One region of the Paenibacillus sp. GYB004 genome, then DNA from elsewhere that is predicted to be linked to it. Evidence: predicted binding sites of a transcription regulator. Region 1 holds the regulator's gene; each other region holds the start of a gene.
The links. Region 1 encodes LexA, which represses DNA repair genes until DNA is damaged. Its sites were predicted from a motif close to CGAACATATGTTCG; they were not measured.
Positions count from the first base shown of each region.

Region 2: the regulator LexA is predicted to act here: its motif matches at 1,296-1,309, upstream of recA (recombinase RecA).
Region 3: the regulator LexA is predicted to act here: its motif matches at 1,369-1,382, upstream of PV433_RS31195 (SPL family radical SAM protein).
Region 4: the regulator LexA is predicted to act here: its motif matches at 1,010-1,023, upstream of PV433_RS15385 (YolD-like family protein).

Region 1 is NZ_JARBDB010000047.1:107,871-110,075, forward strand. Features, by position in the region: gene PV433_RS19040 (hypothetical protein) at 1-580, shown strand, start outside; gene lexA (transcriptional repressor LexA) at 771-1,394, opposite strand; gene PV433_RS19050 (extracellular solute-binding protein) at 1,742-2,205, shown strand, end outside.
Region 2 is NZ_JARBDB010000030.1:89,611-91,815, reverse strand. Features, by position in the region: gene PV433_RS12485 (competence/damage-inducible protein A) at 1-1,066, shown strand, start outside; gene recA (recombinase RecA) at 1,382-2,205, shown strand, end outside.
Region 3 is NZ_JARBDB010000068.1:53,487-55,691, forward strand. Features, by position in the region: gene PV433_RS31190 (glycoside hydrolase family 73 protein) at 1-337, shown strand, start outside; gene PV433_RS31195 (SPL family radical SAM protein) at 391-1,344, opposite strand; gene PV433_RS31200 (antibiotic biosynthesis monooxygenase family protein) at 1,668-1,964, shown strand; gene PV433_RS31205 (nucleotidyltransferase family protein) at 1,979-2,205, shown strand, end outside.
Region 4 is NZ_JARBDB010000035.1:127,147-129,351, forward strand. Features, by position in the region: gene PV433_RS15380 (hypothetical protein) at 211-612, opposite strand; gene PV433_RS15385 (YolD-like family protein) at 690-992, opposite strand; gene PV433_RS15390 (GreA/GreB family elongation factor) at 1,117-1,575, opposite strand; gene PV433_RS15395 (hypothetical protein) at 1,821-2,009, shown strand; gene PV433_RS15400 (S-layer homology domain-containing protein) at 2,189-2,205, shown strand, end outside.

The sequences.
Region 1 (2,205 bases):
TGTGAAGAGCAAAAGCGGGCAGGATTTTCAAAATATAGTGGATATGACCGGTTACAGTATGAATCTCGTATATGGCCCATCCGATTATATAGACCCGGCCAAGCCTCCCAACCGATATGTCGACTGGCTGCGGGACGGCAGCGGGCTGGGAAAGGTGGGTTTTACAATGGGATATATCGTCGACAAAACGAACAGCAAAAACGCCGATCGGGCGGCTCAAACATCGAGAGGCTGGGATATGCGCAGCACGAGGAAAAGCTATCCGATCGCGATGAGCGGACTGATCTTAAATGCCGGGGACTACAAAACGTTCATGGGGTACCGGAATTACTTGTCGCCGGTTGAGGTGGGGAAAGCCACCAATCTAAGCGTAGTTCAAGACGACAAAGATACATATGTGTACATCGATTACCATGTCCCCGTTACCGGAGCGAATCTCAAGCTCCCCGAACATATCGGGAAAACCGTATCTGTAATCGATCACGTAAACTTTACGCTTCAAAACGATATAGTAGACAGCGACGGCATCACCTTCAGTATTACTGCTGGCCATGGCTATGCGATCTTGAAAGTACACTGATCCCCGCTACCCCGAGCGAACCGGTCGGGGGATCTGGCTGCGGCCGGACAGTGCACGTATCACGAATACAAGGTGCGTAAGACAGCTGTCAGTGCGATTAGACAGCCAGAGCCCTGACCGGATATCCGGCAGGGCTCTCTTGGCGTACGGTTTATGGCTCGTCCCGTAAGAGGGACGAGCCAACATGAGACTAATGAATGTCGCGGAACAATCCGATTACTTTCCCCAGAATTGTTACGTTGCGGAGACGAATCGGGTCCATAGACGGATTCTCCGGCTGGAGCCGAATATGGTCGCGCTCCTTGTAAAACGTCTTGACGGTCGCTTCGTCATCTTCGGTCATGGCGACGACGATATCGCCGTTGTTCGCGGTCGGCTGCTGCTTAACGATAACGTAGTCGTTATGGTGAATGCCGGCTTCGATCATACTTTCTCCGACGACGCGAAGCATGAATACGCTGTGGTCGCCGACGAAATGACTCGGAAGCGGGAAATATTCTTCGATGTTCTCGGTTGCCGTAATCGGCATACCAGCCGTTACTTTGCCGACTACCGGTACACGCGCTATCGAGAAGGAAAATACGGAAGCGGATTCGTCATGGGCGCTGAGCACCTCGATCGCTCTAGGCTTGGTCGGGTCTCTGCGGATGTAACCTTTCTTCTCGAGCCGGTCCAAATGACCGTGTACGGTAGAGCTGGACGCAAGCCCGACGGCTTCGCCGATTTCCCTTACGGAAGGCGGGTAGCCTTTATCGCGTACTTCGTTCTTGATAAATTCCAGTATCGCTTGTTGGCGATTGGAAACCTTGCTCACGATCATCACTCCCATTACGGACATTTTATATGGGTAAATTATACCACAGAACTCGAGTTCGTACAAACATAAGTTCGAGTATGGGTCTTGGAGAATTCAACCATCCGGTCGCATGTCGTTCTGATGTATATAAAGTATTCGTTTGTAGTGTACATGATATCGTTGACTCCTATATTGGGCCATTTTATAATGAAATCAAGAAAAATATAACAATTATAGCAATCTGTAATGTATATTTCTGTAATTGTTATATACATCAGGGTCGATCGCCGAAGGAGAGGATGTGTTCCGGATGGGATAAGACGGATGTAAGGGAGATATACGGTGCAGCAAAGGAGGACCGGTGATTGAAGAAAAAACCGACGCATGAGCAATTTCAGAAACAGCTGGATCATATGGTACAGACGCTTCGAGCAGACATTCTGGAAGGAAAGTATGCAACCGGCGACTACCTGCCCTCGGAGCTTGTGCAGGCGAAGATGTTCAGATTAAGCAACAAGTCGGTTCGCAAAGGGCTGGACATACTGAATGCAGAAGGCTGGATCGAGAAGATCCCGCGGGTTGGCAGCCGGGTGCTGGCGAAGCGGGAGACGGTTCGTTTGACCGTCGGGATTAACCGTACGGATGAGGTCAATATGAAATTATCCGGACTCGCCGAGCTTTTTTGTAAGCGCTATCCTTGGATCGAGCTTGAGTTTGTGCCGTTTGTATCGGATCTCGGCGGACCGGGCGACCAGCGGAAGCTGGCGGAATTCGATGCGATCGTCATCAACCATCTTCAATTTCAGCGAATGAAAGAGAGCGGTCATCT
Region 2 (2,205 bases), on a different contig from region 1:
CGTCATCGTGACCGGAGGGCTGGGCCCGACGCAGGACGATCTGACGAAGGATGCTCTTGCGGAACTTCTTGGATTGTCGATATCGATTCATCAACCGTCGATGGACAAAATCGTCTCGCTGTTCCGCGCTCGAGGAACGGAAATGGTGGAGAGCAACGCCAGACAAGCCAATCTGATCGAAGGCTGCGAGCCACTCTCCAACGACAACGGGCTTGCGGTAGGCGTCGCTTTGACGCATGAGGGGACGCATTATGTGCTGCTTCCCGGCCCGCCGAAGGAAATGAAGCCGATGTTCGACCGGTACGCGATCCCGTGGATCAGCTCGGTGATGGGTGAGGAAGCGGCTCCTCTGCACTCGAAAATGCTCAAGTTCGCCGGGATCGGCGAGTCCAACCTGGAGCACCGGCTGATCGACCTGATCGAAGGCCAGCAGGACCCTACGATCGCTCCTTATGCGAAGGAAGGCGAAGTGAGCATCCGGCTGACGACGCGGGCCGTGACGGCCGAGGAAGCGCAGCGGAAGCTGGCGGCAACCGAACGGGAAGTCCGGAGCCGGGTCGGAGATCACATCTACGCCGATTCGGATGTGCCGATCGAACGTGTGATCGTATTGCAGCTTGCCGAAGCAGACAAAACGCTGGCGCTTGCCGAAAGCTGTACGGGAGGGCTGGTCAGCGAGATGATCACCGAAGTAGCCGGCAGTTCTGCCGCTTACAAGGGTGGGATTGTCTGTTATACGAACGAAATCAAGCGGAACCTGTTAGGTGTGCCGGCGGAACTGCTCGAAGGCGCCGGCGCGCCCGGCGCAGTCAGTGCCGAGACAGCTGTGCTGCTCGCCGAGCAGGTGATGGAGAGAATCGGCTCGGATTACGCGATCTCGGTTACGGGAGTAGCGGGGCCTGCTGAATCGGAAGACAAGCCGGTAGGGCTCGTCTACATCGGCATAGCCGAGCGCGGACGCGGCGCCGAAGCGGAGAAGCTTCAATTGTCGGGCAATCGCGAATCGATTCGGCTGAAGGCGGCCAAGCACGCTTTATACCGGCTGTGGCAGCGTCTTAAAAAGTAAGCCGCGAGCGTCGTCTGCTCGGAGGCCCGGCAAAGTTTGTGTTGCCCGGGACGAGATCATGCGATATACTTGCAGTATTGTAGCGGAAGCACCGTAACATGGCCCTGGTAGCCTTGTTGCGGTGTTTTTTTGTCCGTTCGAAGGTCATACGCTTATCAGGCGGATACGTGCGAATACGGCTATTTGGCGGGACTGGAGATGGCCGCAGCGACTGTTCGCAAAAAAAATGCGAATGTATGTTCGAAAAAATACTTGGCAAATGGGCGAAAAGAAGGTATCATAAGCTATAGAAACGATAAAAAGGAAGTGAGTAGGTTGTCAGATCGCCGCGCTGCGTTGGAAAATGCCCTGCGTCAAATTGAGAAGCAATTTGGCAAAGGATCGATTATGAAACTTGGTGAATCCACCCACATGCAGGTGGAGACCATCCCTACCGGAGCGCTTGCGCTCGATATCGCTATTGGGGTTGGCGGATTTCCGAGAGGAAGAATCATCGAAGTTTACGGACCAGAATCGTCAGGTAAAACGACAGTGGCGCTGCATGCGATCGCCGAAGTGCAGCGGGCCGGAGGCCAAGCCGCCTTTATCGATGCCGAGCACGCTTTGGACCCGTTGTATGCAAGCAAGCTGGGTATTAACATCGACGAATTGCTGTTGTCACAGCCGGATACCGGCGAGCAGGCGCTTGAGATCGCGGAAGCGCTCGTTCGCAGCGGTGCGGTCGACATCATTGTTATAGACTCCGTAGCCGCTCTCGTACCGAAAGCGGAAATCGAAGGCGAGATGGGCGACTCCCACGTCGGCCTGCAAGCCCGGCTTATGTCCCAGGCGCTCCGGAAGCTGTCTGGTGCGATCAACAAGTCGAAGGTTATCGCGATCTTTATTAACCAGCTCCGTGAGAAGGTCGGCGTTATGTTTGGTAACCCGGAAACGACTCCGGGCGGACGCGCGCTGAAGTTCTATTCTTCCGTCCGGCTGGAAGTGCGCCGTGTCGAGACGATCAAGCAAGGCAATGACATGGTCGGCAACCGGACGCGGATCAAGGTAGTTAAAAATAAAGTTGCTCCGCCATTTAAGCAAGCCGAGGTGGACATCATGTACGGGGAAGGCATCTCCCGCGAAGGCAGCATTGTGGATAT
Region 3 (2,205 bases), on a different contig from region 1:
GCAGGCTGCCGGATACGCGACGGACCCGAACTATGCGTCCAAGCTGATCAGCATCATTGAGAGTTACGGATTGACAGCTTACGACCGGGAGGCGGATCAGATGATTCAAGCGATTGAAGAGTTGAACACGCAGCTCGCGGCTCTAAAAGGGGAATTGGCCGGGACGAAGCAAGATCTGGCCGATGTGAGGCAGCAGCTGAACATGCCCGAAGTGCCGGATTGGGCGGAGGCGGCCGTTGAAGCGGCGGTCCGAGCCGGTCTGGTCGATTCACCGGAGAACGGATCGTACGACTTTTACCGGATTATCACGGTTCTGCACCGCAGAGGGTTAATCTGATACAAAGGAGGGGCGCTGTCCTGGCGCTGCCTCCCTTTTTTTGTCGCCCGCAGCTAAAACAAATATAACTGTTGGACGGCGGGACCCGCAGTAGAGCAAGCCGAATCGTCAGGCTGCGGTTTAGCGGCTAATCGGACCGACTCGGAGTCCCGAAGACCGTATTGGACAAGCCACTGCCGGATCTTATGCCTAAGCGGGTGCCGGTACGATTCCGGTGCGGAGGAGGTGCCATTATACAAGGCCGCGTACGTTTCGGTCAGATGCGGATACACCTCCCGCAGCGTGTGGAAAAACCACACCTTCACTTCCCGGGTACTCAGCCGCAGGAACGAAGACATGACATACTCGGGACGATGCTCTGCCAGCGCTTGTATGAGGCTGTGCAAATCCTCCTCCCCGTCCGATAGAAAGGGCAAGATCGGCGCAACGAATACGCCGACCGGTATGCCGGCTTGCCCGAGCTGACGGACGGTGTCCAGACGTTTGGCCGGAGAAGGAGTGGAGGGCTCGAAATTGCGCCAAATGTCCGTACGCAACGTGCCGATGCTGATATTGACCGACACTTCGGGCATGCGCCGAAGCAGGTCGAGATCGCGTAAAATCAGCGGCGACCGGGTTGTGATCGATACCGGGACCGGATAATCCGCCAGCACCTCCAGGCACTGCCGGGTTAATTGCGCTTTCGCCTCGACCTGCTGATACGGATCGGTTGCCGTGCCGATCGCAATCCGACCTATACCTCCGATGCCTTTACGCGACCGCGCCATCTTCTCCAACTGTTCCTTAAGGGCTTCGGCCGCATTGGTTTTCAGGAAGATGCGGTTTTGAAACGTATCGTCGGCTTCGGCGCCCAGGAACGAATGCGTGGAACGGGCATAGCAGAAGGCGCAGCCGTGCTGGCATCCCCGGTACGGATTGATGGACTGCTCAAACGGCATGGACGGGGCTTTAACGGCGTTAAGCATGGTTTTGACGGGCATCGGCTCGTAACGAATTTGACGTTTCATTCACCTTCACCACCTGTTATAATAAGAACATATGTTCTTATATTAACAAAAGCAATCCGGCCGCGCAATCGGTATGTTGCACCAGGAGGGGAGGCAGGTTACCTGTAGCGGGTCCGAGGCTTCCGATCCCGGAAACGGCGGCTTACTAGGCGGCACCGGCATTAATTCGTCATAAGTTCAGGCGACACTTGCGTCAGCGGCTATTGGGTACGATCGTGGTACCGCCTACTCCACAAAATAGTTGTCCCTCCAAGGGGATGTAGCTTATAATGTCGCGAACAGGGACTACTCGCCGAATGTCCTGCCCAGAGAGGAAGATGATCATGATTTTGGAATCCGCCATGCTGCAAGTTAAGCCGGGAGAGGCGGAGCGGTTCGAAGCCGCTTTTGCCGAAGCGTCGGCGATTATCTCGTCCATGCCGGGGTACCGGTCGCACGAGCTGCATGCCTGCATCGAGGAAGAACGCAAATATTTGCTGCTCGTCCGCTGGGACACCCTGGAAGACCATACGATCGGCTTCCGCGGCTCCGAGAAGTATCAGGAATGGAAAAGGCTGCTGCATCATTTCTACGATCCGTTCCCGACCGTCGAGCATTTCCGGCGCATCTATCCATCCTGAAAGGAGGTACCGGCGTGAACGAATGTGCAGGCTACAACCGCGATATAACCGCCCAGACCGAGCTGCTGTGGTCGATGGTTTCCGGACAGCGGTGGCTATCCGCCATGCTCGAGGCGGCGCCTTCCCTTGGACAGCACAGCTATTATCTGGGAGCCGGCTGTATCGTCCAGACGGTATGGAACGTTTTGTCGGGCTACGACCCGCTTTACGGAATCGAGGATGCGGATTTCGTTTATTACGA
Region 4 (2,205 bases), on a different contig from region 1:
CAACAAACCTCTGACTGCAGAACCGTTACGCTCCATATCCTCTCACCTCTAGCCTAGGGTGATAGCAGTATATGATAGGAGCGGACGGATCATGTCATAACTGGAGTTGCGGCAATTGCCGGCGGAATTCTGGATGAAGCACATCCGGGATATTACCGATATTGGTGCATCGGGGCCGGTCCGGACCTTCCTTTGACTCTAAACGGCAGACTACTTCAGGAGAAGAATAAAATATCCGTATACGATCTCGAGCTCTTCCACCGATATGCCCAGCGCCTCCGCTTGCTGCTTATAGCTGGAGCTTGGCACATCCGATACGACCTGCATCAATTCTTCAATCTTCGTTAGAGGCGTCTGCGCCAAATTCGTATGTACAATCTGATACGAACGGGAATCGATACGCCGGATCAGGCCGAAATCGATCAGCCGATCGAGCCGCTCAGTCGCGGACGGCACGGATGTTTTCAGCTCCGTAGCCAAATCTTTAAGCGTGATCCGGATCGTCCCGTCCTCGCCTTGCTTCGTTCCCAGGAAAGAAATCAGTTCTTCGGATATCGCGATCAAACTTTGCACTTTACGCGATACCCATTGCTTGTCGATAGTGTTATTCATACCGCTCTGCTCCATTACTCGATAGGTTGTTAGAAAAGCCCGCTCTGAAGCAGCATACCATATCCGGGAGTTTCGCTTCAATCTAAGAGAAGACGAATGCCTGCCACATCGGCGAAGTCGATCCAGCTGTATTCCCATTTGTTCTCGATTTTGATTCTTTTGCGTTCCTTATCCAGCTTGGTGATCCGTCCTTGAATGGTCTGCTCCTCCTCGTCTCCCCATACCGTCACGACCGCTTCGCTCTCTGTAAATAAAGCGACCGCAAGCGATCGAATGTTCTCTTCATATTGCCGATCGTCCAGGTCAGGCCTCCGTCTTGCGGACGACCGGGCAGCCGTAGAACTATCGACAGCCATACATTCAATAGGAACTTTACTCATCGCGAACCCTCCGAATAAGAACATTTGTTCTTATATTATAGAGGAGGCATCAGGGGAAGTCAATCGTCCGCCAATATGCAAAAAGCCGGATCGTCCGATGTCCGACCCGGCGTTTCTTCCAGCTTTATGGCATCGCATACACGGCGTTTTCCGCGAAATTCACTTCCTGGACATGAACGACATAATTTCCTCCCGGCCCTTCTACGGTTACCGAGTCGGCGACACTTCCCAACAACAGACTGAGCCCGAGCGGCGACAAAAACGAGATCCGGTTTTGATCCGGATCGATATGCTCGGGAAAGGCGAGTGTATACGTTTCCACGATAGAGTCTTCCGGAAATTCGATTTTGACGCTGCTGCCGATCAGCACAACCGATCGAAGCGATTCGTCGAGACGATCGTCGTTTCTGGACGTAACATCCTGCAGCTTACGCTGGTAACGCTCGATCAGCTTGCGAAGCTTGACCCGGTCTTGACGGGCGGAATCGCTGTATTCATCTAAGAAAGAAGACACTTGCTCGTCAAAATAAACGAGCTGCCCGATTAAAGCGTCTCTTGTTCCTTTGGCATCACTATGGCTCATGGCAGCCATCACCTCCATACCGTGCTGCCGCGACGGGTTTGACGATCGGCACCGATAATCGTTTCATCGCTTCATCTCCTCCCTCATATGGACAAACAGACCCCGATCCGGGGCCTTACACGCATTCTAACAAAAACGGGCTTGTCTGCCAATACAGAATACGCCGGGTATAGAAAGCAATTTTTCGGGACAGTCTAAAATTAGGTTTGGAATGACGGCTTTTGCGCGGAAAGGAGCAGCGACACTTGACCACTCGCAACGAATACGAATACACCGATTTAAACGGCAAACCCGCTCTTATCCAAGAGATCGTTCAGCTGGAACAAAAATTGAAGCAGGAAACCGGACAGCTGGTAACTCTGATCGCCTATTCACCGGCCGATGCCGATTCGTCTCTCGCCACAAGCACGGGACGTGCCGGCTTGAACGAATAAACCAACCAACAAACGCCAGATTGCGGAGCCACGCTTCCGCATCTGGCGTTTGTTCCGTTTCCAGCGAAACTCGCATTCTCAAAAAAAGTGGATAAACTTTGCAACATTTCTCTGGCGTTTCCCGTTTAGAAGGTTGATCGATCGATTGCACGATAACATCAGACGAAGAGGTGAAAGAAATGAAAAAACGGGCAAC